One region of the Staphylococcus sp. FSL K6-0223 genome, then DNA from elsewhere that is predicted to be linked to it. Evidence: riboswitches for the same ligand, from Rfam matches in the RefSeq annotation. Region 1 holds a riboswitch; each other region holds the start of a gene.

The links. Region 1 has a riboswitch for thiamine pyrophosphate ahead of MHI13_RS00865 (ABC transporter substrate-binding protein). Riboswitches for the same ligand answer to the same signal wherever they lie in the genome.
Region 2: it holds a riboswitch for thiamine pyrophosphate, as region 1 does, so the genes downstream of both, tenA (thiaminase II) here and MHI13_RS00865 (ABC transporter substrate-binding protein) in region 1, are expected to answer to the same signal.
Region 3: it holds a riboswitch for thiamine pyrophosphate, as region 1 does, so the genes downstream of both, MHI13_RS02035 (thiamine phosphate synthase) here and MHI13_RS00865 (ABC transporter substrate-binding protein) in region 1, are expected to answer to the same signal.

Annotation. Positions count from the first base shown of each region.
Region 1 covers NZ_JBBOYX010000001.1:175,732-184,128, reverse strand. Annotated here, with positions in the region: gene bioB (biotin synthase BioB) at 1-648, opposite strand, end outside; gene arcC (carbamate kinase) at 898-1,827, opposite strand; gene argF (ornithine carbamoyltransferase) at 1,849-2,847, opposite strand; gene MHI13_RS00875 (PTS sugar transporter subunit IIC) at 3,026-4,027, opposite strand; partial or broken gene MHI13_RS00870 (hypothetical protein) at 3,987-4,070, shown strand; TPP riboswitch at 4,393-4,494, shown strand; gene MHI13_RS00865 (ABC transporter substrate-binding protein) at 4,555-5,466, shown strand; gene MHI13_RS00860 (hypothetical protein) at 5,694-5,957, opposite strand; gene MHI13_RS00855 (universal stress protein) at 6,462-6,893, shown strand; gene MHI13_RS00850 (hypothetical protein) at 7,216-7,416, opposite strand; partial or broken gene MHI13_RS00845 (relaxase/mobilization nuclease domain-containing protein) at 7,472-7,724, opposite strand; gene MHI13_RS00840 (plasmid mobilization protein) at 7,890-8,273, opposite strand.
Region 2 covers NZ_JBBOYX010000003.1:180,122-188,518, reverse strand. Annotated here, with positions in the region: gene murA (UDP-N-acetylglucosamine 1-carboxyvinyltransferase) at 1-802, shown strand, start outside; gene fabZ (3-hydroxyacyl-ACP dehydratase FabZ) at 847-1,284, shown strand; gene MHI13_RS18120 (YwpF-like family protein) at 1,364-1,807, opposite strand; gene MHI13_RS18115 (single-stranded DNA-binding protein) at 1,998-2,393, shown strand; gene MHI13_RS18110 (transglycosylase family protein) at 2,788-3,513, shown strand; TPP riboswitch at 3,633-3,731, shown strand; gene tenA (thiaminase II) at 3,809-4,498, shown strand; gene thiD (bifunctional hydroxymethylpyrimidine kinase/phosphomethylpyrimidine kinase) at 4,491-5,312, shown strand; gene thiM (hydroxyethylthiazole kinase) at 5,305-6,093, shown strand; gene thiE (thiamine phosphate synthase) at 6,100-6,738, shown strand; gene yidC (membrane protein insertase YidC) at 6,827-7,699, shown strand; gene MHI13_RS18080 (HD domain-containing protein) at 7,758-8,397, opposite strand, start outside.
Region 3 covers NZ_JBBOYX010000001.1:427,096-435,492, reverse strand. Annotated here, with positions in the region: gene MHI13_RS02040 (MFS transporter) at 1-986, opposite strand, end outside; TPP riboswitch at 1,334-1,443, shown strand; gene MHI13_RS02035 (thiamine phosphate synthase) at 1,511-2,101, shown strand; gene thiO (glycine oxidase ThiO) at 2,094-3,209, shown strand; gene thiS (sulfur carrier protein ThiS) at 3,193-3,393, shown strand; gene MHI13_RS02020 (thiazole synthase) at 3,395-4,162, shown strand; gene MHI13_RS02015 (HesA/MoeB/ThiF family protein) at 4,162-5,160, shown strand; gene MHI13_RS02010 (DedA family protein) at 5,278-5,889, shown strand; gene MHI13_RS02005 (fructose-1,6-bisphosphatase) at 6,035-7,999, shown strand; gene MHI13_RS02000 (cation:proton antiporter) at 8,056-8,397, opposite strand, start outside.

The sequences.
Region 1 (8,397 bases):
CATATCGATAATATCTTCATCTGTTTCTCCCATGCCACAAATCACACCAGAACATGGTGAAATATTATGTTCTTTCATAATTTCAACCGTATTCACTCTATCTTCATATGTATGTGTTGAAACAACTTCCTCATGGTAACGTTCACTTGTATTTAAATTATGATTATAGCGATCAACACCGGCTTCTTTTAATTGTGTCGCTTGTTCATCATCGACTAAACCTAAACACGCACAAATTTTAAGTTGTGGATGAATAGCTTTAATATCTTCTACCGTATCACAAATATGATTTACTTCTTTATTCGAAGGACCACGTCCACTCATTACAATACAATACGTTCCAATTTTATGGTCTGTCGCGACTTGTGCCCCTGCTTTAATTTGTTCTTGGTCCACTAAAGCATAACGTTGTTTTTCTTTCATTTTGACAGATTGACCACAGTAACCACAATCTTCCGGACATATGCCACTTTTCGCGTTTAAAATCATATTCAGTTTTACTTTTTTACCGTAATAATGTTTTCTTACTATATAGGCTTCATTTAATAATTCAAACGTATCAATCGTTTCGTCTTGAAATAGACTTAGACACTCTTCTTTAGTTAACGCTTCTCCATTCAATACACGTTCTGCTAGATTTAATGTCATGATGTTTGTCACTCCTATCTTTTAAAATACACTAATAAAACTCATAATTGTAAACTTTATATAATAATAAGTTTACATTATTCTTTGATTAAATCAAAGGATGTTTTAAAATGAAATGGTCTATGAATATAACCTCAGACAATCCGAAGTAGAACTTGTAACTATTAGATATTTGAGTAACTCATAAAAAAACTTGAGCCTACATATGTAAAATACATATATTAGGCTCAAGCGATTTAATATAACTATTTATTTTGTAATACGTGTACCAATTTTACCTTCTAGCGCATCATTTAAACCTGATAAAGAAGTAATCAACACACTACCTTTGGGATTCTTTTCAATAAATTGAAGAGCTGCTTCTACTTTTGGCAACATACTGCCTTTCGCAAATTGATTATCGGCAATATATTCTTTCATATCATCGACTGTAACGTCACTTAGTCCTTCTTGATTGTCTTTTCCGTAATTAATATAAACATAATCAACGGCTGTTAAAATCATTAATTGATCCGATTGTAAATGAGCTGCAAGTAATGCACTTGTCTTATCTTTATCAATGACTGCATCGACACCTTGATAACGACCTTGTTCCTTAACAACTGGGATGCCGCCGCCACCAGCTGCAATCACAAGCGTACCATGTTTAATGAGTGTTTCAATACTATCAAGTTCAACAATATTAATAGGTTGAGGAGAGGGCACAACGCGACGGTACCCACGTCCTGCATCCTCCATAAATGTATATCCTTTTTCTTGTCTCATTTTATCTGCTTGTTCTTCTGTATAAAATAAGCCAATAGGTTTCGTTGGATGTTGAAACGCTGGATCATCGTTTGCTACTTCGACTTGTGTCACGAGTGTTACAACTTCTTTATTGATACCTAAAGTATGGAGTTCGTTAAGTAAGCTTTCTTGCATTTGATAGCCAATATACGCCTGACTCATTGCGCCACATTCAGGGAATGGAAAAGGCGGGCCTTGTTCATGTTCTGCTGCATAATTTAATCCTAAATTAATACTTCCCACTTGTGGTCCATTCCCATGACTAATGACAACTTCATATCCTTTGTTTATTAAACCAACTAATGATTGAGCTGTTCCTTTTACAAGCTCTAATTGTTCTTTCGGTGATTCCCCTAAAGCATTGCCACCTAATGCGACCACGATTTTAGACATCCATAGGTCCCCCTTTTTTCTCTATTCGCCTAAAGTTGCCACCATTACTGCTTTAATCGTATGTGCTCTGTTTTCGGCTTCTTGAAAGACAACAGAACGATCACTTTCGAAGACCTCATCTGTGACTTCCATTTCATTCAAACCATATTTTTCTTTAATTTGTTTACCAATTTCTGTTTCTGCATTATGGAAAGCAGGTAAACAGTGTTCAAAAATGGTATGTGGATTGCCTGTTTTTTCTATTAATTCTTTTGTTACACGATAAGGTTCTAATAATTTAATACGTTCTTCCCAAGTATCGTCAGGTTCACCCATCGATACCCACACATCTGTAGCAATCACATCCGATCCTTTCACCCCTTGGTCAATATTGTCAGTCACTAAAATAGTACCGCCGTTTTTATCAGCCAATGACTGACATGTTTTTAGTAACTCATCTTTAGGTCTTAACTCTTTCGGACACACAAGATGGAATGTCATTCCCATAATAGCTGCGCCTTGCATCAATGCATTTGCCATATTATTGCGTCCATCACCAATATATGTGAAATGAATGTCTTCATAAGGTTTTTTTAATACTTCTTTTGCAGTTAAAAAATCAGCAAGCACTTGTGTTGGATGATCTTCATTCGTTAAACCATTCCAAACCGGAACACCAGCATATTCTGCAATTTCTTCAATAGTACGTTGAGAAAATCCGCGATATTCGATACCGTCATACATCCCACCTAAAACACGAGCCGTATCTTTAGCCGTTTCTTTTACTCCCATTTGTGTACCTGTAGGCCCAAGATACGTCACATGAGCACCTTGATCATAAGCTGCTGTTTCAAACGCACAACGTGTGCGTGTAGAATTTTTTTCGAAAATTAAAGCGATATTTTTACCTTTAAGTTTTTGTTGTTCAATACCAGCATATTTTGCACGTTTTAAATCTTCAGAGAGATTAAGTAAGAATTCCATTTCTTTTTTTGAAAAATCAAGTAATGTTAAAAAATTTCTATTTCTTAAATTTTGCATCTTAGCCCACTCCTTTGTCAGAGATTTAGCATTTAAAATTCAATACACATGATGTGTATGAACGTTACAATATGTGTAACTTTTTATTATATTATTACACAAAAAACATAAGATAGAAAATTTAAAACATACAACAAAAAACTTCTTTGCCATATTTTGACAAAGAAGTCACTCATATTTATGCTGTTTTAACTTTTCTTTTTGCTTCACGATCTATCATATCTTGTTTTGTAACAATCGGATATTTTTTGAATACAAGAGAACCAAGAAAACCTGCTAAACCACCCACAATGGCCATTACAACACCATAGATAATCACTTTCATTGGACTATTAAAACCAAACATCACTAAGAATCCTGCAATGGGTGTTGCTGTACCTGTTGCGTCATTGATCATACCAGATAAAGCGATAATTAAACCTGCAACAGCTCCTCCAAAGAAGTTTGTCACATACACTGGTATCGGATTAGCAGAGACAATATCAGCTTGAGATAACGGTTCAATACTTACTGAAATCGTTGACTTACGATCTCCTAATTTTAAACGATGGAACAGCGTACCATTCATAAATGCCGAACTAAATGCAGCCATAGCACCAATGGCCATTGGCACGCCAGTTAAACCAAGTAATGCGGTTAAAGCCATTGAACTTAACGGTGCTGTACCTACAACCGTAATAATGCCTCCAAGAATAATCCCCATAATAATTGGATTTGTGTCCGTACTACTTTTAATAATGTCACCAATTTTTAGTAATGTATTATTCACTACTGGCGTTAAACCCGTCGCAATTAAACGTGCAAGTGGTGCAAGAAGAACGATTGAACCAATAAGATCTACACCATCTGGAACATATTTTTCTGTATATTTCATAAGATAACCTACAATATACCCAGCAAAGAACCCTGGAAGTAAGTCTAAACCACCACAAGCAGCTCCGATAACTAATGCATACACAGGTGAAACACCAATAGCTAAGGCAGTTAACCCAGCAGCAGCGACACCACCAAGACCTCCCGCAGCGTCACCTAGTTGTTCTAAAAATTTAATACCAAATACTTCTCCACCTACATATTTGTTAAAAGCTTCTACTAAAAATGTCGCAATGGCTGCATTAGCTAAAGCTCCCATCGCACGCATACCACTAGGTGCTTTATATGTAAATAACGTAAAAATCACTAAGACTAAAACTAAAAACAACGTACCAATTAATAAATCCATAATCTACTGTCATCCCCTTATATTTAATTTAGATGTGAGGTATGGCTTCAAATCAGACAATATCTCACTACTTACTTTCTTCCTTAGTAGACAGTTTACTAAAAAACGAAATATATTTCACGGAATTTTTTAATTTTTTAAATTAAATTGAAAATTCCGTTTATTTTTTACTTAATTACTTCAAAATATATCTATCTTACACATTATGAAATGATCGACAAAATGATATAAATATACAAATGAAATAATCTGATAAAGTAAATGTAAACAAAATATCAGATTTAATTAACCTAGAATATATGTTATGTTAATGTATATAACAACATATTCACTAGGGGTGCGATTGATTGCTGAGAGAAAGTACTTACTTTCAACCCTTAAACCTGTTGGTTAGTACCATCGTAGGAAAGTGACTTACATATTACTTGACGTCTTTCAGTATTCACTTTTTTGCGTAGAAAATTGAGTTATTGGAGGATTTTCTTATGGAAAAATTAAGAGTTGGTTTAGAATGGTTTTTAAATCCTGATCACATGCCATTAATTTTAGGTATAGAAAAAGGATGGTTTAAGGAACAAAATTTAGAGATTGAGATGATTGAACCTGAAGAACATTTTGATGCTTTAGATGAAATCGAAAAAGGTACAATGGATATCGCAATTACAGAACCTATCCATTTAGTAGAAGATAAAGCATCCAACCAAAATGTTGTAGGCTTCGCAAGATTCTTACATACCAATGGCGGTATAATGTATAAAAAAGATAAAGGTATTAAAACACCAAAAGATTTAATTGGCAAACGTCTCCAGTATCCAGGAGCTCCAGGTCTTGGTGGTATTGCTATTGCAAAAACCATGATTGAAACTGATGGTGCTCAATATACAGATGGTGATATTATACCAGTAAATAATAGTTTTTATCATACTGATGCATTGTTAAATGATAAAGCAGATGCAGCAACACTTATCTTTGAAAACTTTGAAATTTTAGAAGCAAAAAGTAAAGGATTAAATGTCGATTATTTCGCATTAAAAGATTACAATGTTCCTGACTTTTGCCAATTAATTTTTATCACTACCCCTGATAAGTTACACTCTGAAGAAGAAAAAATCAAAACATTTATTAAAGTTATACAAAAAGCAATTCAATACATTAAGACTAACCTTGAAGAAGCAATTAGTATCTATTCTTCATATACGAATACAGACGTAAGTGAAGATTTAAACAAATCCACAATACAAGCCACAGCAAAATGTTTCACTAACGATTTATCAATGAGTTCTGACTTTTACAATGATTTACAATTATGGTTAAAAGAAACAGGTAAAATTAAAAAAACAATCGAACCTAAAGAATATTTCACAAATCAATTACTATTTAGTAGATATGCTAACTAAACTCAAGTTTATATTCAGAGTCTCTACAATTTTTAAATTGTAAGAGACTCTTTTACTTCTAAAATATTGCCATTCTCTTCAATATCTAAATATATTTCTTCATTTTTAGCATTGCCGCTACCTAGAACTGAACTACTTCATTTTTCCTTAATTGAGAAAGAACATGTAAGCTGTAGCACCAGTAACGCCACCAGATATGCCGTCAATAACAGCATCAGTAGCTGTACCTAAAGTACATTTATACCAATTTGTTTTGTCGTCTTACCATCTGATAGTGTTAAGATTTCATTATCATTTATTTTACCAGTAATATTACTATCGGTAATAGATAAATGTAGAACACTTTTATTTTTTTGAGTTAAGTTACTAATACCATCTTGTTTGTCAGCTGCATGAATTTGATTAGCATTAGATACTACTATTGGAGCTACAACAGACTCTGTTACAATAGATACACTTAACAATACTTTTAATAACATATATTGCTTCATACCTAAAATGCTCCTTTTTAATTATTCATAAATTCATATTATCAAAATGTTACATATATTAATTAAAAGATTCTCAAATGTATCAACATAGTTCTCAACTTCTATAGGAGCAAATATTGCTAGACCAATAGGAGCGGGATTAGATTTAGTAGTCGTTACAGGCATATTACTCTTGTCTGAATAGAAATTTTTCAGTGGTAAATCTGCTACTGATATTGTTAAGGATAAAGCTAATGAAAAAGTGAGCGTCATAAGAAATTTTGTTATGTTGAAGAGTTTCAAAAATTTAATGTCTGATAGCATTAATAATGTAAAACATTTTGGGACATCCATCAGTTCAATATTTTCATAAAGGTGGCTAAATGCTCTAAAAAAGTATCTTAAAATTTCAAATAGTGGTTAGCTATATTTTTTACTTTGCAACAGAACCAGAATAAGTATATATATTTAGGGTATATATAAGTAATAGACATCTAAATAATAAGTAATAGGAGGCTGGTGTAGATGTTCAAAAATATATTATTACCCTATGATTTCGAAAATGATTTTAGTGCTATCCCTGACTATTTAGAAAAAGTCACCGATGAAGATTCAGTTGTTGTAATTTATCACGTTGTAACAGAAAATGATCTTGCAATTAGTGTCAAGTATTATAATAAGCATAAAGAAGATATTATTAGAGAAAAAGAAAAAAAACTCACTCCATTTTTACGTGAATTAGAAAAAAGAGATATTCAATATAAAATAGATGTAGATTTTGGGCATATTAAAGATACAATCTTAGAAAAAATTACTTCTGGAGATATAAATAATGGTGAATTTGATTTAGTAATTATGAGTAATCATAGAGTCGATTTGAATATTAAACATGTTTTAGGAGATGTTACACATAAGATTGCTAAAAGAAGTTCTGTCCCAGTACTAATTGTTAAATAAATATAAGAAGTAAGAAATTTATTAATTCAAAAAGCCTAAATACTCTCTCGATTTGTGAGAAAGTATTTAGGCTTTTTTATTTTTTTAATTTTGGTTTGTGATTTTTTAGATTATTTTTTGATTAGTCGTTCTAAAAAAGATTAGACACGCATTTATGCCGAGAAAATTTATTGAAGTTGAGAAGAACTCTTAACTAAACTTGTAGACGAATGTCGGCATAGCATGAGCTATTAAGTCGACCATTCGACAAGTTTTGGGGATTGTTAAGGGTTCCGAGGCTCAACGTCAATAAAGCAATTGGAATAAAGCGATATTAAGTTTTTTAATCACTACAGTCGCATTTTAAGTTTCCGTTTTCATCTATAAACGATTCTTTATTTTTTTCTTCGTAAATTACTGGCAAACCTTGTATATTCGTAATCATTCGCATTAACTTCCCATCTTCATCGATGGTTGCTAAACTTCCACATTTATCACATTCGAAATAATTGTTACCGTCAAAAATTCGGTTAAATTGACTCATAATTATCTCCTTTGTCTTTGTTTTGAAACGAGTTGAAAACGAGTTTCTTCTTGTCTTGATGATTAGGTGCTATCTTCTCGGCTAATTCCATTCCAAGTTGATTACATTGTGCTGGTGTTACTTCGCCAGGCTTAAATGACATGACCTTCATTGCCACCCGTTTTTCCATACAGTTCACGTGTCGCTTTGAAACTTCCCTTGGCATAGTCTATGTCACAATTTAAGCCACTTTTTTCTTCAGCCCGTTTTTCAGCGTAATTAATAGCCCGTGACGTTGATTTCGTTGAACTTATTTTAGCTGGGGCCATTTGTATCACGTTCTTTCATTTCTTTATAAGCTGTATAGCATTTAATAACATCTATAAAGGCTAAAAGTAAAAAAAAGATACTTGCCCAAAATTGATGTGCATAAAAAATAAAATAGCTAATCATAATTAAACAGACAATAAATAAAATTAGACTTAAAATCATATTTATTTTAGGACTTTCCATATTTCATCCAACCTTCTACGTAATTCTTCGATATTATATTCTAATGCTTCATAATTCGGCGCCTCATATTGATGTTGGTTACAATATTTAGCAATTTGATTAGCATTTGATCCTAGCTTGCTTAAATCCTTAGCTATCGATTGTCGCGTTTCTTTATCAAATTTTGGTGCGACCAATCGACTTCCCTGTGCCTTTTTCTTAACGAAAGCAGGCACACTCATATTTAAAGTTTCCGCAGATTGTTGTAACTTTAAATATTCGTCTTCGTTCACTCGAAAACTAATTTGTTTACGCTCCTTACGGTTAGGTTTACGGTTTTTCTTAACAGCATCGTCGCTAGCCACAAATGTGTCTCGTTCACTCATTCATTCCCACCACGCTTTCTTCGAAAGTTATTACTTGAATAACCTAAGCATATAAAATATGTAAAGGTTATTAAAGTAATATAGTGGTTTGGCAAGCACTGGCTTTGCTAGCCACATACGTGGT
Region 2 (8,397 bases), on a different contig from region 1:
AAAAGGTACTCAAATTCATTTAGATTTTCCAAGTGTAGGAGCAACACAAAACATTATCATGGCAGCTTCACTTGCATCAGGTAAATCAATTATTGAAAATGCTGCTAAAGAACCAGAAATTGTAGATTTAGCCAACTATATTAATGAAATGGGCGGTAAAATTACTGGTGCTGGAACAGATACAATCACTATACACGGTGTTGATAAATTACATGGTGTAGAACATTCAATCATTCCAGATAGAATTGAAGCGGGAACATTATTAATCGCCGGTGCAATCACACGTGGAGATATCTTTGTTCGAGGTGCCATCAAAGAGCATATGGCAAGCTTAGTATATAAACTTGAAGAGATGGGGGTTAATTTAGACTTCAAAGAAGACGGTATTCAAGTTTCTGCTGAAGGTGACTTAAAGCCTGTTGATGTAAAAACATTACCACATCCAGGTTTCCCAACTGATATGCAATCGCAAATGATGGCTTTATTACTTACAGCAAATGGGCATAAAGTTATTACTGAAACGGTCTTTGAAAATAGATTCATGCATGTAGCCGAGTTTAGAAGAATGAATGCAAATATTAATGTTGAAGGTAGAAGCGCTAAAATTGAAGGAAAAAGTCAATTACAAGGCGCGCAAGTTAAAGCTACAGATTTAAGAGCTGCAGCAGCATTGATCTTAGCAGGTTTAGTTGCAGATGGTACTACTCAAGTTACTGAACTTAAACATTTAGATCGAGGTTATGTAAATTTACATGGAAAATTAAAAGACCTTGGTGCTGATATTAAGCGTATTAATGATTAAATCATTTTTAAACATCAAAGTTTACATTTTGGAGGTTTAATATAATGGAAACAATTTTTGACTATAATCAAATTAAACAAATTATCCCTCATAGACAACCGTTCTTATTAATTGATAGAGTTGTTGAATATGAAGAAGGAAAACGTTGCGTGGGTTTAAAGCAAGTTTCTGGTAATGAACCATTTTTCCAAGGGCATTTTCCTGAATACGCAGTAATGCCAGGAGTATTAATAACTGAAGCACTAGCTCAAACTGGAGCCGTAGCGATGTTAAACAATGAAGAGAATAAAGGTAAAATAGCTTTATTCGCTGGTATTGATAAATGTCGTTTCAAAAAACAAGTGACACCTGGTGATACGTTAATGTTAGAAGTAGAGATTACTAAAATTAAAGGTCCAATCGGTAAAGGTAGTGCGAAAGCTACAGTCGATGGTCAACTTGCTTGTAGCTGTGAACTAACATTTGCTATTCAAGATGCTTAAACTATTCCATATTATAAAAGGAGTGTATCAAGAACTAATTTAGATGAATTAGTTCCTAATACACTCCTTTTTTATTTATTTAATTTCTTTCAAATTTTTCTTCTTTTAGTTTAGGTTTAGATTGCATCATTCGATTAAAGGTTTTCTTAAGCTCTTCACCAGTTAAACCATCATCTACCAATTCCTCTAGTAAGCTTTCGGCATAGACTTGTCGTAACGTATAGATATGACATTCAAAAACAACAGACATTGTTTTTTTAAAATTAGCGACATTTTTAACCGTAGCATCAAATAAAGCCGGATCATTTGCAGGTCTAGTGATGACTACTCTAATATCTAATAATTGTTTATCATCCATATATGTTTTAAATGTTTCATAGTGCTCATTTGAAATAACAATCTCAAGTAACCAGCCTGTTCCACTACCTTCTTTATTTATGATAACGCCATCTTCGATTTCATATTCTGAAACGCCACCATTCTCATTTACAATTTGAAACCGAACAGCCTTAAATGTTTTCATTATTTCACATCCCAATTGTTTTTTAAATATACAATAAATTAAATTATAAGCAGTTATGAACTTAATTAATGATTATTTTCTTTAAATATATCAAAAACATACTACAAATAGCTATCATTTTAAGGGTATTTGTAATTTTGACCAAATTATAACCCGTCAATTATTATGTATTACAAGAAGGAGGTGACACATGTTAAACAAAATAGTAATAGTAGGAAGGTTGACTAAAGATGCTCAAATTTATGAGAAGGAGGATAGTAAGGTCGCAACATTTTGTGTAGCAACTGAAAGAAATTACAAAGATGAAAATAATGAAATATCAAGTGATTATTTATTGTGTAAAGCTTTCGGCAAAACAGCAACCAATATCGAAAAATATACTTGTCAAGGTACATTAGTAGGTATAACAGGACAAATGCGTTCAAGAAAATATGAAAAAGAAGGACAAACGCATTTTGTAACCGAACTATATGTAGAAACAATTAAATTTATGTCTCCAAAAACTAAACATAATGAAATCCTCTCTCAAAATCAATACGATGAAGACACTTATCATTCAGACGACATTGAAATTATTAATATCTAAAAATTAATTCTCTCCCTAAACTCCATCCTATTTTTAATAAAAATTAAATTATCCTTTTCTTTCAATTATACTCAAGCGACCTACTTTGATCGGCCAATATTAAAGTAAGGTCGCTTTTAATATTTAAGTCATCAATCATTCAATCAACTTATAATTATCTGACAGATTTCAATTATATTACAAACTTGTTTAAGAATCGATACAATCTCAAAACTGTCATGACAGTTTTGAGTAGAAATTTAATTCCAATTATAATTAATATTCATTGTAATTCGAGTGTAAAAAAGAGCTTGTTTTTTTTATTTCACTGTAACCTACACTGTTTATACAGATGTTAGAGTAGTACTTGTAAATTAGTTAAGAAAACAAATCACTTTTAGGAGGATTTTTAATAATGAAAAAGACAATTATTGCATCATCATTAGCAGTAGGATTAGGCGTTGTAGCAGGTAATGCTGGACACGACGCACACGCAAGTGAAGCAACAAACGTTGATAAAGCAGAATTAGCTCAAAAAGCTCAATCAAATGACCAATCATTAAACGAAAGCCCTATCCAAAAAGGTGCTTATAACGTAAACTTTGATTACAATGGTTTCAATTATCACTTTGAATCAAATGGTACTCACTGGAGCTGGAACTATGCACAAAATGGTCAAGCTACTCCACAACAAGATGTAAGCAACCAAACTTCAGCTGACCAAGTAAGTTCACAACAACAAACTAGCCAAGCTCAACAAGCTCAACCAGAACAAACTTCTGCTCCACAAACTGAGCAAACTCAACAACCACAAGCTAAAGCAACTACTTCTTACAGTGCACCAACTAACAACACTGCAAGTAGTCAAGCTTCATCAAACCAAGCTTCAAGTGGTTCATCAGTAAACGTAAATTCACACTTAAAACAAATTGCTCAACGTGAATCAGGTGGCGACATCCACGCTATCAACCCATCAACTGGCGCAGCTGGTAAATATCAATTCTTACAATCAACTTGGGATTCAGTAGCTCCAAGTCAATATCAAGGTCAATCTCCAGCTAACGCTCCAGAAAGCGTACAAGACGCTGCAGCAGTTAAATTATACAACACTGCAGGCGCTAGCCAATGGGTAACTGCATAATTTAAATATATGATTATTAACCATCTTCTCAGTATGAGAAGATGGTTTTTTTATTTAGAAGCACATTTAATTGATTTAGTGAGAGTCGTTTGATAATGTAATTATTGAATTAAATAAATATTAACTACTAGGGGAGCCACAAGGCTGAGATGATATGATTCAGACCCTTATAACCTGATTTGGTTAGTACCAACGTAGGAAAGTAGTCTTTATCAAATAAGCATCGCTATGCCCAGATTTAGCTACTTTTCATTGTTGGAAAGTAGTTTTTTTATTATCCAAGGAGGCTTATTTAATGAAATTTTCACAAGAATTAAGGGAAGAAGCTCAACCAATTATTGAAAGAATTTACAATGATAACTTTATTCAAGAATTATTAGCTGGGACTTTACCTAAACAAGCAGTACGTCAATATTTAAGAGCGGATGCATCATATTTAAAAGAATTTACAAACTTATATGCCTTACTTATTCCAAAGGTTCACACTATGCAAGATGTAAAATTCTTAGTCGAACAGATTGAATTCATGTTAGATGGTGAAGTAGAGGCACATGAAGTACTGGCTGATTATATCAATGAATCTTATGAAGAAATTGTTAAAGAAAAAGTTTGGCCACCAAGTGGAGATCACTATATTAAGCATATGTATTATAATGCTTATGCTCATGAAAATGCAGCATACACTATAGCTGCAATGGCACCTTGTCCTTACGTCTATGCAGTTATAGCTAAGCGTGCGATTAAAGATCCTAAATTAAATAAAGATTCAATTACCGCAAAGTGGTTTGATTTTTATAGTACTGAAATGGATCCACTTGTTGATGTTTTCGATCAATTGATGGATCGTTTAACAGAAGAATGTACTGACAAAGAAAAGCATGAAATCAAAGAAAACTTCTTGCAAAGTACAGTACATGAGCGTCATTTCTTTAATATGGCTTATATCGATGAAAAATGGGATTTTGGAGGAGAAAACCATGAATAAACCTAAAATAGCATTAACGATAGCTGGAACAGATCCCACTGGTGGCGCAGGGGTAATGGCTGATTTAAAATCTTTCCATTCATGTGGCGTATACGGTATGGCAGCAATCACTAGCATTGTCGCTCAAAATACTCTAGGTGTTCAGAGCATTCATAATTTGGAAACAAGTTGGGTACAAGAGCAACTTGATAGTGTTTTTGATGATGAATTACCACATGCTATAAAAACAGGAATGATTGCGACTAAAGAAACAATGGAACTGATACAAAGTTATTTGAAAAAGTATTCAGATATTCCTTATGTTATTGATCCTGTTATGTTGGCGAAGAGTGGAGATTCACTCATGGACGATGATACTAAATCTCACTTACAAACTACCTTATTACCTTTAGCTGATGTTGTAACACCAAATATTCCTGAAGCAGAGGAAATTATTGGTTTGAAAATAGATAGTGAAGACAATATCCGCAAAGCAGGAGATATTTTTATCAATGAGATTGGTAGTAAAGGCGTTGTTATTAAAGGTGGTCATTCTGCTGATTTAAATAACGCTAAAGATTTCTTATTTACGAAGGACGATGTTTATACTTTTGAAAATAAACGTTTCGATACTAAACATACACACGGAACTGGTTGTACATTTTCAGCAGTAATCACTGCAGAACTAGCTAAAGGTCGTTCTATATATCAAGCAGTAGAAAAAGCTAAGTCGTTTATTTCAATGAGTATTGAACATACGCCTGAAATTGGTAAAGGAAGAGGTCCAGTGAATCACTTTGCATATTTAAAGAAAGTAGGTTTAGATGATGAATAATTTAGAAAGATTACGTTCAGAAAATCCACTTATTGTTTGCTATACCAATGACGTTGTTAAAAATTTTACAGCTAACGGGTTACTTAGTTTAGGAGCAAGTCCAGCAATGAGTGAAGCACCTGAAGAAGCAGAAGAATTTTACAAAGTGGCAAGTGCATTAGTGATTAATATAGGTACACTAACTCATGATAATGAAGAAGATATCATGAAAATAGGGAGAATCGCTAACGAACAAGGTACGCCAATTGTCTTCGACCCAGTGGCAGTAGGCGCGTCTTCTTACAGAAAACAATTTTGTAAGAGATTTTTAGAACAAATTGAAGTTTCTGTAATAAAGGGAAACGCATCAGAACTACTTACGCTTGTTGACTCTCAAACTACGATGAAAGGAACAGATAGTGATAGTTCACTTGATGCAGTTGAAATTGCTAGAAAGGCCCATAAAAATCTCGAAACAGCAATTGTCATTACAGGTAAGGAAGACGTTGTCGCACAAAATAATCAAATTGTTAAACTTGCTAATGGCTCTCCTCTTCTAGCTAAAATTACCGGTGCAGGTTGCCTTTTAGGAGGAGTAGTGGCAAGCTTCTTATTTAGAAATACTCGACCAGAAATTGAACAGTTAATTGAAGCGGTTAGTGTGTACAATATTGCTGCAGAATTAGCTGAAAATAAAAACCATGTCCATGGCCCTGGATCATTTTTACCAGAATTGCTCGATCAAATGTATCAAATTGATGAGACAACATTTGAAAAATATGTACATAAAGTAGAGGTTTAATCTTATATGTTTAGCTCAGAGCAATTACAAGTATATTTTATTTGTGGAACTCAAGATATACCAGAAAATAGAACCATTGAACAAGTACTTGATGAGGCTTTGAAAGCCGGAATCACTATGTATCAATTTCGTGAAAAAGGCCCATCATCTTTAATAGGTGAAGAGAAGAAACAGTTAGCAATAAATTTAAAACGAAAATGCAAGAGATATCACGTACCATTCATTGTCAATGACGATATAGAGTTAGCAAAAGATATTGATGCTGATGGCGTTCATGTTGGTCAGGATGATAAAGAAGTTAAAGATTTTGCTATGCAGTTTAGAAATAAAATTATAGGTCTGAGTGTGGGTAATTTAGATGAGTATCAACAATCGGATTTATCTCAAGTGGATTACATAGGTGTAGGGCCTATGTATACCACTTCGTCAAAAGATGATGCTAACGCTCCTGTTGGTCCTCATATGATTACAAAATTGCGAGATTATGTTGGAGAATTACCTATTGTAGCAATAGGTGGTATTAATGAAACAAATATTGAACCAATTGCTGAAGCCGGTGCTGATGGCGTTTCAGTAATTTCTGCAATAACTAGAAGTAAGAATATTGACAAGACTGTTAAGCATTTTCGTAAATACTTTAATTAATCAATATATTTTTCCACTTTTTGTTTTCTACTATAGTATGAGTATGATAAAATGAATCCTATGTGAATATTACAATAGAGGTGGAAAAATGAAGAAAAAAGCGTTACTACCTTTGTTTTTAGGGATAATGGTTTTTCTAGCAGGGTGTGACTACTCTAAACCTGAAAAGCAGGACGGATTCTTCTTTAATACATTCGTTCAGCCAATGAAACATCTCTTACAATGGTTAGGAAATGATGTATTTAATAACGACTATGGACTAGCGATTATTATCTTAGTTCTTGTTATACGTTTAATCTTGTTACCATTCATGTTATCAAACTATAAAAATAGTCATATGATGCGTGAAAAAATGAAAGTAGCTAAGCCAGAAGTTGATGGTATTCAAGAAAAAGTTAAACGTGCTCGTACTCAAGAAGAGAAAATGGCGGCAAACCAAGAATTGATGGAAGTTTATAAAAAATATGATATGAATCCGATGAAGAGCATGCTCGGTTGTTTACCAATGCTTATTCAAATGCCAATTATCATGGGATTATATTTCGTATTAAAAGATAAACTTGTTAATGGACTTTCTGATCATCCACATTTCTTATGGTTTAATTTAACTAAACCAGATATTTGGATTACGATTATTGCCGGTGTTCTTTACTTTGTTCAAGCATATGTTTCTAGTAAAACGATGCCTCAAGAGCAACGCCAAATGGGATACATGATGATGATTGTTTCACCAATCATGATTATTTGGATTTCATTACAAGCGTCATCTGCACTTGGTTTATATTGGTCAGTCAGTGCTTTATTCTTAGTAATACAAACGCATTTTGCAAATATGTATTACTCTAAACTTGCTAAAAAAGAAGTTCAACCTTTCATCGAACAATATGAAAAAGAACATAATCCGTCTTCTAATAAAAAAGGCAAAAATACGCAAGTTGTTTCTAAAAAGAATAAGAAATAGGTAATAAGAAAAGCCAGCAAATTAAATTATGATTTGCTGGCTTTTTCATATGTCAAATTTACAAATTTGTGTTGTTATTGAAATTCCATTCGTGTAAAAATTGTTTTAAGAATTGAAGCATAAAATGATGACGTTCTTCAGCAAGCTTTCTTCCAGTTGAGGTATGCATTAAACTTTTAAGTTTTAATAATTTTTCGTAAAAGTGCTTAATTGCTGAAGGATCAAATGCTTCAATATTATCAGTATGTAGTGATTCGAATGGCACGTTAGATTCAGTCCACATTGGTTCGCCGAAATATCCAGCGAATTGAAAAGTTCGAGCAATTCCGATTGCGCCTAGCGCCTCCAAACGATCAGCATCTCTCACGATTTGTCCTTCAATTGATAATGTGGCTTGATTGTTTTTCCCACCACGGTAACTCATATTTTGTATGATATGTAAAACATGTTGAATATCATCTTGGGTTAAGTCAATCGTTTCTAGAAAAGTAGAAAGTTTATCATATGCTTGTTGTTCATTCGTTATTTTGCTATCCACTGTGTCATGTAATAAAGCGGCAAGTTCTATAATCGTTGTATGTACTAAACCCTCATTTAAAGCGATATACTTTGCTAATGTATGAACCCGTTCTACATGCGCGATATCGTGCCCAGTGTGATCATCTTTATGAACCATTTTCATATAGTTACATGCGTGT
Region 3 (8,397 bases), 250 kb from region 1:
GTCACATATAAGTTTTGTGTATGAACTGCAAAGAAGATGGAGATAGCAAATACGATAAAGCCAACAATTGCAATTAACCCTCTCGCTACAAAACGACTTTGACCGCTATGCAAAATTTTATCTGAAATCGCACCCGCAGATAAAATTAAAATAAACATAATAAACCATGGTAAAGCACTAATTGTCATATCTTTAAATTGTACATGATATTGCTCAGTTAAATAAGTAGGTAACCAAATTAAGAATAGAGCAATAACAAATTGAACTACGAAATATTGCCCTGCAATAGCATAGAAACTCATGCGTTTAAAAAATTGATTCCAAGGTGCTACGGATTTAGTTGTTTCTACTAAATCACGATGTTGCATGATATACTGTTTTTCTGCTTCATTGACCATGCGATGTTGCTCAGGTAAATCTTTAGCAATAATTGCCCAAAGTGCTGCAATCACAATACCAACCGCACCGAAAATATAGAATACAGCTTGCCAGTTAAATGCATTAACAATTGCGATGGTAACTACTGGTGCTAATACTGGACCGAAATATGATCCTGCTAACAACGCACTCGATGCTCTCCCTTTTTCATCTTTAGCAAACCAAGTTGAATTGAATACTGCATTAGATGGATACATTGGCGCTTCTCCGATACCAAATAAGAAACGTACTAAATATAATAGACCATGATGTTTAATCATTCCCGTTAAAATTGTAAATGCACTCCACCATAATAATGCGATTGAAATCATCTTACGCGGACCAAACTTCTCTGCTAACATACCTGAAGGGACTTGCATCAATGCATAACCCAGTGAGAAGAATGAAGCTAATAAACCAAATTGTTGCTTTGTCATGTGAAGATCTTCCATCATTTGAGGTGCAATAAATGAGATATTAGATCTATCCATATATGCAATAACCCCAATAATAAAGAATGCGATAGCGAAATACCAACGAACCTTACTTTTCTTTTGTCTTTGTACCATAATTATTTTTCCTGCTTCCCTTTAAAATTGTGTTGATTCTACTTATACGTTGACAATGAAAACTCCCAATCACGTCTTTCCCTGTTGTTTCCAACCGCCTTTCGAGCCTCATCTCATAGGCTTTCTGATATATTTTTTATAATATTAACAGTTTTTGTAAACGTTTACAATTACTTTTTGAATATTTTTTATTTAATTTATACATGGCTATATAAAACGTGGTTTCTTGATTAAAAAATATATTACTATAAATCTAATTTATTTTTGTATTTGAACTCTATTAAAAAAGGTTGTAGAATAAAAATGAAGCAAAAATGCTGATGTTTATTTTAAACACAACTGAATAAACGATCCACTGGAAGTGCCTTTGTTTAAGGCTGAGAGTAAAGAACGAACTTTATAATTCCTGGAACCTGATCCAGTTTGTACTGGCGTAGGAAAGTGGCGACTAGGATATCGTAAAGTTAAACAAAACGCTATTTCCCTACTGCAGGGAAATAGCGTTTTTTGTTTAATAAGGAGTGATGTTCATTTTTATAGCGATAACGAAATATAAAGATTTAACCAATGATGATGTACAACATTTTCTTGATATCTCGGATGGAATAGATGGTTTATTGTTTCGTACTCCCATGTCATCAAGTGATTTGTCTTCATTTTTAACATCACTTATAGAAAAAGGATTCCCTAAATCAAAAATCATTATTCATAGTGATGTACATTTACTTGAACAACTTCACCTCTCTCATATTCATTTTCGAGAAATGGATGAAGATGCATTTAGCTATAAATCAACGCATCCAGAGATTGAAGTAAGTATGTCTACACATTCAATTGAATCTGTTAAAGCAGCTTATGAACACGATCTTGATTATGTCTTTTTTGGTCACATTTTTAAGACACCTTCAAAACCTAATCAATTGCCTCGATCAAAAGCAGAGATTCAACGTGTGTTAGAGATTCCTATTCCCATTTATGCCATTGGAGGTATCACTGAAAAAACGATTCCTCAATTACCTCATGGTTTTAAAGGAATTTGTGCGATTTCTTTTTTTATGAACGCATCTTTACAACAAATTGAACTGTTGCGAAAGGAGTGGTTGAAAGATGCATGATGTTTTAATCATAGGTTCGGGCGTGATTGGCATGTCTATTGCGCGACAATTAAGCCAATCTCACCTTGACATTGCACTTATCGATCGTGACGTGCCAGGTAAACACGCATCATATAAAGCAGGTGGTATGTTAGGTGCTCAAAATGAATTTACTGAAGATACTGATTTATTTAGACTTGCTCTTGAATCACGAAGTCTCTTTCCACAATTATGTCAAGATTTAGAAGATGAGACAGGTATTGATATTCAGTTTCAAAATTCAGGATTAATTAAAGTGGCTAATCGTCCTGAAGATGTTGAAAGTTTAGAAAAGCAGTATCAATTTTTAAGCGGTTTAGATTCTAGCGTCATTGTTCTTTCAGATGAGGAACTTACTCATTTAACGAATGGTACAGTAACATCAAGTGAAATGGCTATTTACATTCCACAAGATGGACAAATTAATGCCAATCACTACACTAAAGCTTTATTTACATCTTTAAAGCAACGTCAAATTAAGCGATATTTTAATACAGAGGTACAATCTGTTCATCGCCAAAATGGGTACTACGATGTTGAAACGTCACAAGGCACATTACAAGCTAAGAAAGTCATTGTGGCAGCGGGCGCATGGACATCTAAATTATTAACTCAATACTCATTACCTAGAGATGTAGTCGGTGTAAAAGGTGAAGTCTTACTGATTGAAAATGATCATTTGGATTTAAAAGAAACCGTATTTATGACCAATGGCTGTTACATCGTACCAAAATATCCAAATCGTTTCTTAATTGGTGCCACAAGCGAGTTTGATAACTATTCAGTTGGTAATACAGACGATGGTATCTCTTGGTTACACCACTTTGCAAATGAACGTATACCAGAACTCGCACACGGCAAAGTCATTAAACAATGGTCTGGTGTCCGTCCATATACTGAAGGAGAAATACCGATAATGGACCGTATTGATGAAGATTTATATGTGATTTCTGGTCATTATCGTAACGGTATTTTACTTTCGCCTATTATTGGTCGTGATATCGCCAATTGGATACTCACCGGTGTTAAACCGCGTCGATATGAATCATTTAGTGCTTCAAGGAGGTTAAATCATGAAGTGTATCATTAATGGGGACACATTCAATTTTGATTCAGAACAATCTATTACATCTGTACTTGAATCTCTTGAATTAGATCCTAAACGTGTCATTGTCGAACATAATAAAACTTTAATTAAACAAGAAGACTACGATCAACATACAGTACGTGAAGATGATCGATTAGAATTATTAGAATTTGTTGGAGGCGGATAAAATGTTTAACATTGGACCATTAGAAATTAAATCTCGTTTATTATTAGGTACAGGAAAATTTGAAGATGAAGCTACGCAAACAAAAGCGATTGAAGCAGCAGAAGCGAATGTGCTGACTTTTGCTGTAAGACGTATGAATTTATATGATAAAAACTTACCTAATCCATTAGCAAATATTAATCTTAAAGACTTTATTACTTTTCCAAATACAGCCGGCGCTAAAACTGCTGAAGAAGCGATTCGTATCGCTGAAATTGCAAAACATGCTGGCGTATGTGACATGATTAAAGTCGAAGTGATTGGTGACGATGAAACATTGTTACCTGATCCATTTGAAACATATGAAGCATGTAAAGTGTTATTAGAAAAAGGTTATATCGTATGTCCTTACATTTCTAATGATGTCGTATTAGCGAAACGTTTAGAAGAATTAGGTGTTCATGCTGTCATGCCACTTGCTTCTCCAATTGGTACTGGACGTGGTATTAATAACCAACTTAATTTAAGTTACATTATTAAAAATTCAAATGTTCCCGTTATTGTGGATGCTGGTATTGGTTCACCAAAAGATGCGTGTCATGCGATGGAATTAGGCGCTGATGCTATTCTTTTAAACACTGCAGTTTCAGGTGCAAAAGACCCTGTTAAAATGGCTGAAGCAATGAAACTTGGTATTCATGCAGGTCGTCTCTCATATGAATCAGGACGTATTCCAGTAAAATATACAGCCCAAGCATCAAGCCCTACTGAAGGTTTAGGATTCTTATAATGCAACGCTATAACCGTCAATTGCGTTACCATGCATTTGGAGAGGATGGCCAAACTGCCCTCTCCAATGCAACCATTTTAATACTTGGTGCAGGCGCGTTAGGAAGTCACGTTGCGGAGCTTTTAGCACGTATGGGTGCACATCATTTAGCCATTGTCGATATGGATATCGTTGAATTATCTAATTTACATCGCCAAGCACTCTATACTGAAGATGATGCTCATCATATGGTCCCTAAAGTTCACGCAGTTAAACAAAAGATTGAACACATTAATTCAAATGTAAATGTTCAAACTTATTATCAAGAAATTGACTCTACAACTATTGAGGATATTTTAAAAGCCGTCAATCCTGATATTGTCATTGATGGTATGGATCATTTCAAAATTCGTTATCTTATTAATGAAGCCTGTCACAAACATCATATTCCGTGGGTGTATGGTGCTGCTGTAGGCAGTAAAGGTACCGTTTACGGCATTGATTTCAAAGGACCTTGTTTGAAATGTTTATTAAAACAAATTCCAACCAGTGCAGAGAGTTGTGCTATTAACGGCGTATTACCGCCTGTGATTACACAGGTAGCAAGCTATGAGGTCACAGAAGCGATTCGTTATTTATCTGGTCATGGATTTTCTCATAAGTTAATTACTCTTGATGCATTTCATATTGATTATAAAGCATTGAATATCGATATTTTAAAAGATGATGAATGTGACGTATGTGGTAAAGGTCATTACGAATTATTAGAAACGAAACAACAACAGAATATTGAAAGCTTATGCGGAAAAACCTACCTATTTAGATATCAACCTACTGCTTTTGACTATGCTGAACATTTCCCAGGTGATATTGTGAAGTCAACCTCATTTGCAAAACTAATTAAAGACGGTAATTATGAAATCACCTTATTCAAAGATGGTAGAATGAATGTCTATGGCGTTGAAGATGATAATGAAGCAGAACAATTGTATCATCAATATTTAAAATCCTTAAAATGAGTTGTACAATCCTTATTATGTTATCACAAGCAATTCATAGTAAATTCCTATATAATGAATTTACTATGAATTTTTTATTCGAGTAATGTTCAATAACGGAGGATTTTTAACTTTATAATGGAACAAATTATTACAAATTTTATAGGTCAATGGGGTTATGCAGCCATTTTCATTCTTATTTTATTAGAAAATGTCTTACCTGTTGTGCCTTCTGAAATTATATTAACATTTGCAGGTTTAATGTCAGTTAAATCAGGTCTTTCAATTTTAGTCTTATTTATTATTTCAACAATTGCTTCATTTATCGGTTTACTTATTTTGTATTATTTATGTCGTTTAATTAAAGAGGAAAGTATTTATCGATTTGTTGATAAGTATGGTAAATGGTTCAAACTTAAAGGAAATGATGTGAAACGTGCGAACGACTGGTTTAAACGTTATGGCGCGTGGGCAGTTCTATTATGTCGTTTCATTCCTGTTTTACGTGTATTAATCACTATTCCAGCAGGTATCAATAAAATGAATGTTGCAACATTTACGATGTTATCTTTATTAGGCACAACGATTTGGAACTTTGCCTTAATTTTACTTGGTCGTCTTCTTAGCGATAGTTTCGATGTATTAATGTCTGGCATCCATACATATTCTTATTTTATGTATGTGATTCTTATCATTATTATTCTTTATGTACTCTATCGTCTATTCTTCAAAAAAAATAACGCTAAATAAGTACATTAATTTTACTTTCAAATTAAATTTACAACAATTCAAGCATCACTATTGAAAAAGTGATGCTTTTTAACGATAATTTATGTAAGCGGTTTTATTACTCTGCTTATTATCTAATAAATTTCCCATACAGGAGTGAAATCAAATGTCTCAATCTACGGAAAGTGAATTAAAGAAAAAGTATTTGGATTTACTATCTCAGCAATTTGATAGTCCTGAAAAACTTGCAACAGAAATTATTAATCTAGAATCCGTTTTAGAATTACCAAAAGGTACTGAACACTTCGTCAGCGATCTTCATGGTGAATATAAATCGTTCCAACACGTATTAAGAAATGGCTCTGGTAATGTCCGTGCTAAAATTAACGATATCTTTTCAGGTAACATATCTCAAAAAGAAATAGATGATTTAGCTGCACTAGTGTATTATCCAGAAGAAAAATTAAAGCTCATTAAGAATGACTTTAATTCAAAACGTGAGTTAAATGAATGGTATATCCTGACAATCGAGCGTTTGATTGATTTAATCACATATTGTTCTTCAAAATATACGCGTTCAAAACTACGTAAAGCTTTACCTTCAGAGTATACATATATCATTGAAGAGTTGCTTTATAAAAATAACGAATTTAACAATAAAAAATCGTATTATGAAACACTCTTAAATCAAGTTATCGAGCTTGAGCAATCAGATGATTTAATCATTGGATTATCTTATACTATCCAACGCCTTGTCGTGGATCATCTTCATGTTGTGGGTGATATCTACGATCGTGGTCCAGAACCTGACAAAATTATGGATACATTAATTGACTACCATTCTGTTGATATTCAATGGGGTAATCATGATGTACTTTGGATTGGCGCTTATGCAGGTTCTAAAGTGTGTTTAGCCAATTTACTACGTATATGTGCCCGCTACGATAACTTAGATATTATTGAAGATGCATATGGTATTAATTTAAGACCACTCCTCACTTTAGCTGAAAAACATTACGATGGCGATAACCCAGCGTTCAAACCGAAAAAACGTCCGGATAAAAAAGTGGGCTTATCTAAACACGAAGAAGCACAAATTACTAAGATTCACCAAGCCATTGCAATGATTCAATTTAAGCTTGAAATGCCAATTATTAAACGTCGCCCAAGTTTTGAAATGGATGACCGTTTAGTTTTAGAAAAAATAAATTATGATACAAACGAAATTACAATTTATGGTAAAACGTATCCTTTAAAAGATACTTGCTTTAGTACGGTGGACCCTAAAGATCCTGCAAAATTATTACCAGAAGAAGAAGATGTTGTTAATAAATTATTACTGTCTTTCCAACAATCTGAAAAATTAAAACGTCATATGGCCTTTCTAATGCAAAAAGGTAAATTATATCTCCCTTATAATGGAAATCTTCTTATTCATGGTTGCATTCCTGTAGATGATAATGGCGAAATGGAATCTTTTGAAATTGAAGGTGTAAAACATAAAGGCCGTGATTTATTAGATGTCTTTGAACGTCACGTGCGCTTAGCGTTTAGCGACAAAGAGAAAACAGATGATTTATCTACGGATCTTGTATGGTATTTATGGACAGGAAAATACAGTTCTTTATTTGGTAAACGTGCCATGACTACATTTGAGCGCTACTTCATTGAAGATAAAGCGTCTCATAAAGAACCGAAAAACCCTTATTATTACTTACGTGAAGATGTTGATATGATTCGCAAAATGCTAAAAGATTTCGGACTTAATCCTGATGAAGGTCGTATTATCAATGGACATACACCAGTAAAAGAAATCGATGGCGAGGATCCTATTAAAGCTAATGGGAAGATGTTAGTCATTGATGGTGGATTCTCAAAAGCTTATCAATCTACGACAGGTATCGCAGGTTACACGTTACTTTACAATTCATTTGGTATGCAGCTTGTAGCACACCAATTCTTTGATTCTAAAGAGAATGTCTTATCTGATGGTGCTGATGAACTATCAGTACGACGTGTCGTTGATGAAGAATTACAACGTAAAAAGATTAGAGATACGAATGTCGGTAAAGACATTATGGAACAAATTCGCATGTTAAAATTATTAATGCACGACAGATATTTAAAATAAACCTATAATCATAATGCCCAGCAACAGTTCAAATGAACTGTCGCCGGGCAATTTTATTATTTATATACGTTTCTTAAAATACCATAAGTTCCATTGTCGTACTCATCCATTGATTTTGTACTCCTATGGAATGTCGCTTCTTTATCGTCATTAATGTGATAAATAATCATATCTTTATCTGTAATATCATGATATGAAGAGGCTGGAACTTCGACAATATTTTGATTCGTAATCACATTGTCAAACCATCTTGGACTATGCTTTTCATCGAATAAAATATGATTACGAAGCGGTCCATTTAAATTATTACGTGCTTGATCATCTGTAAAGGATACTGGCATCATATTTACATTATTTAATCCAAATTCTGGAACTAACTCATTAAATGCAAGACTATT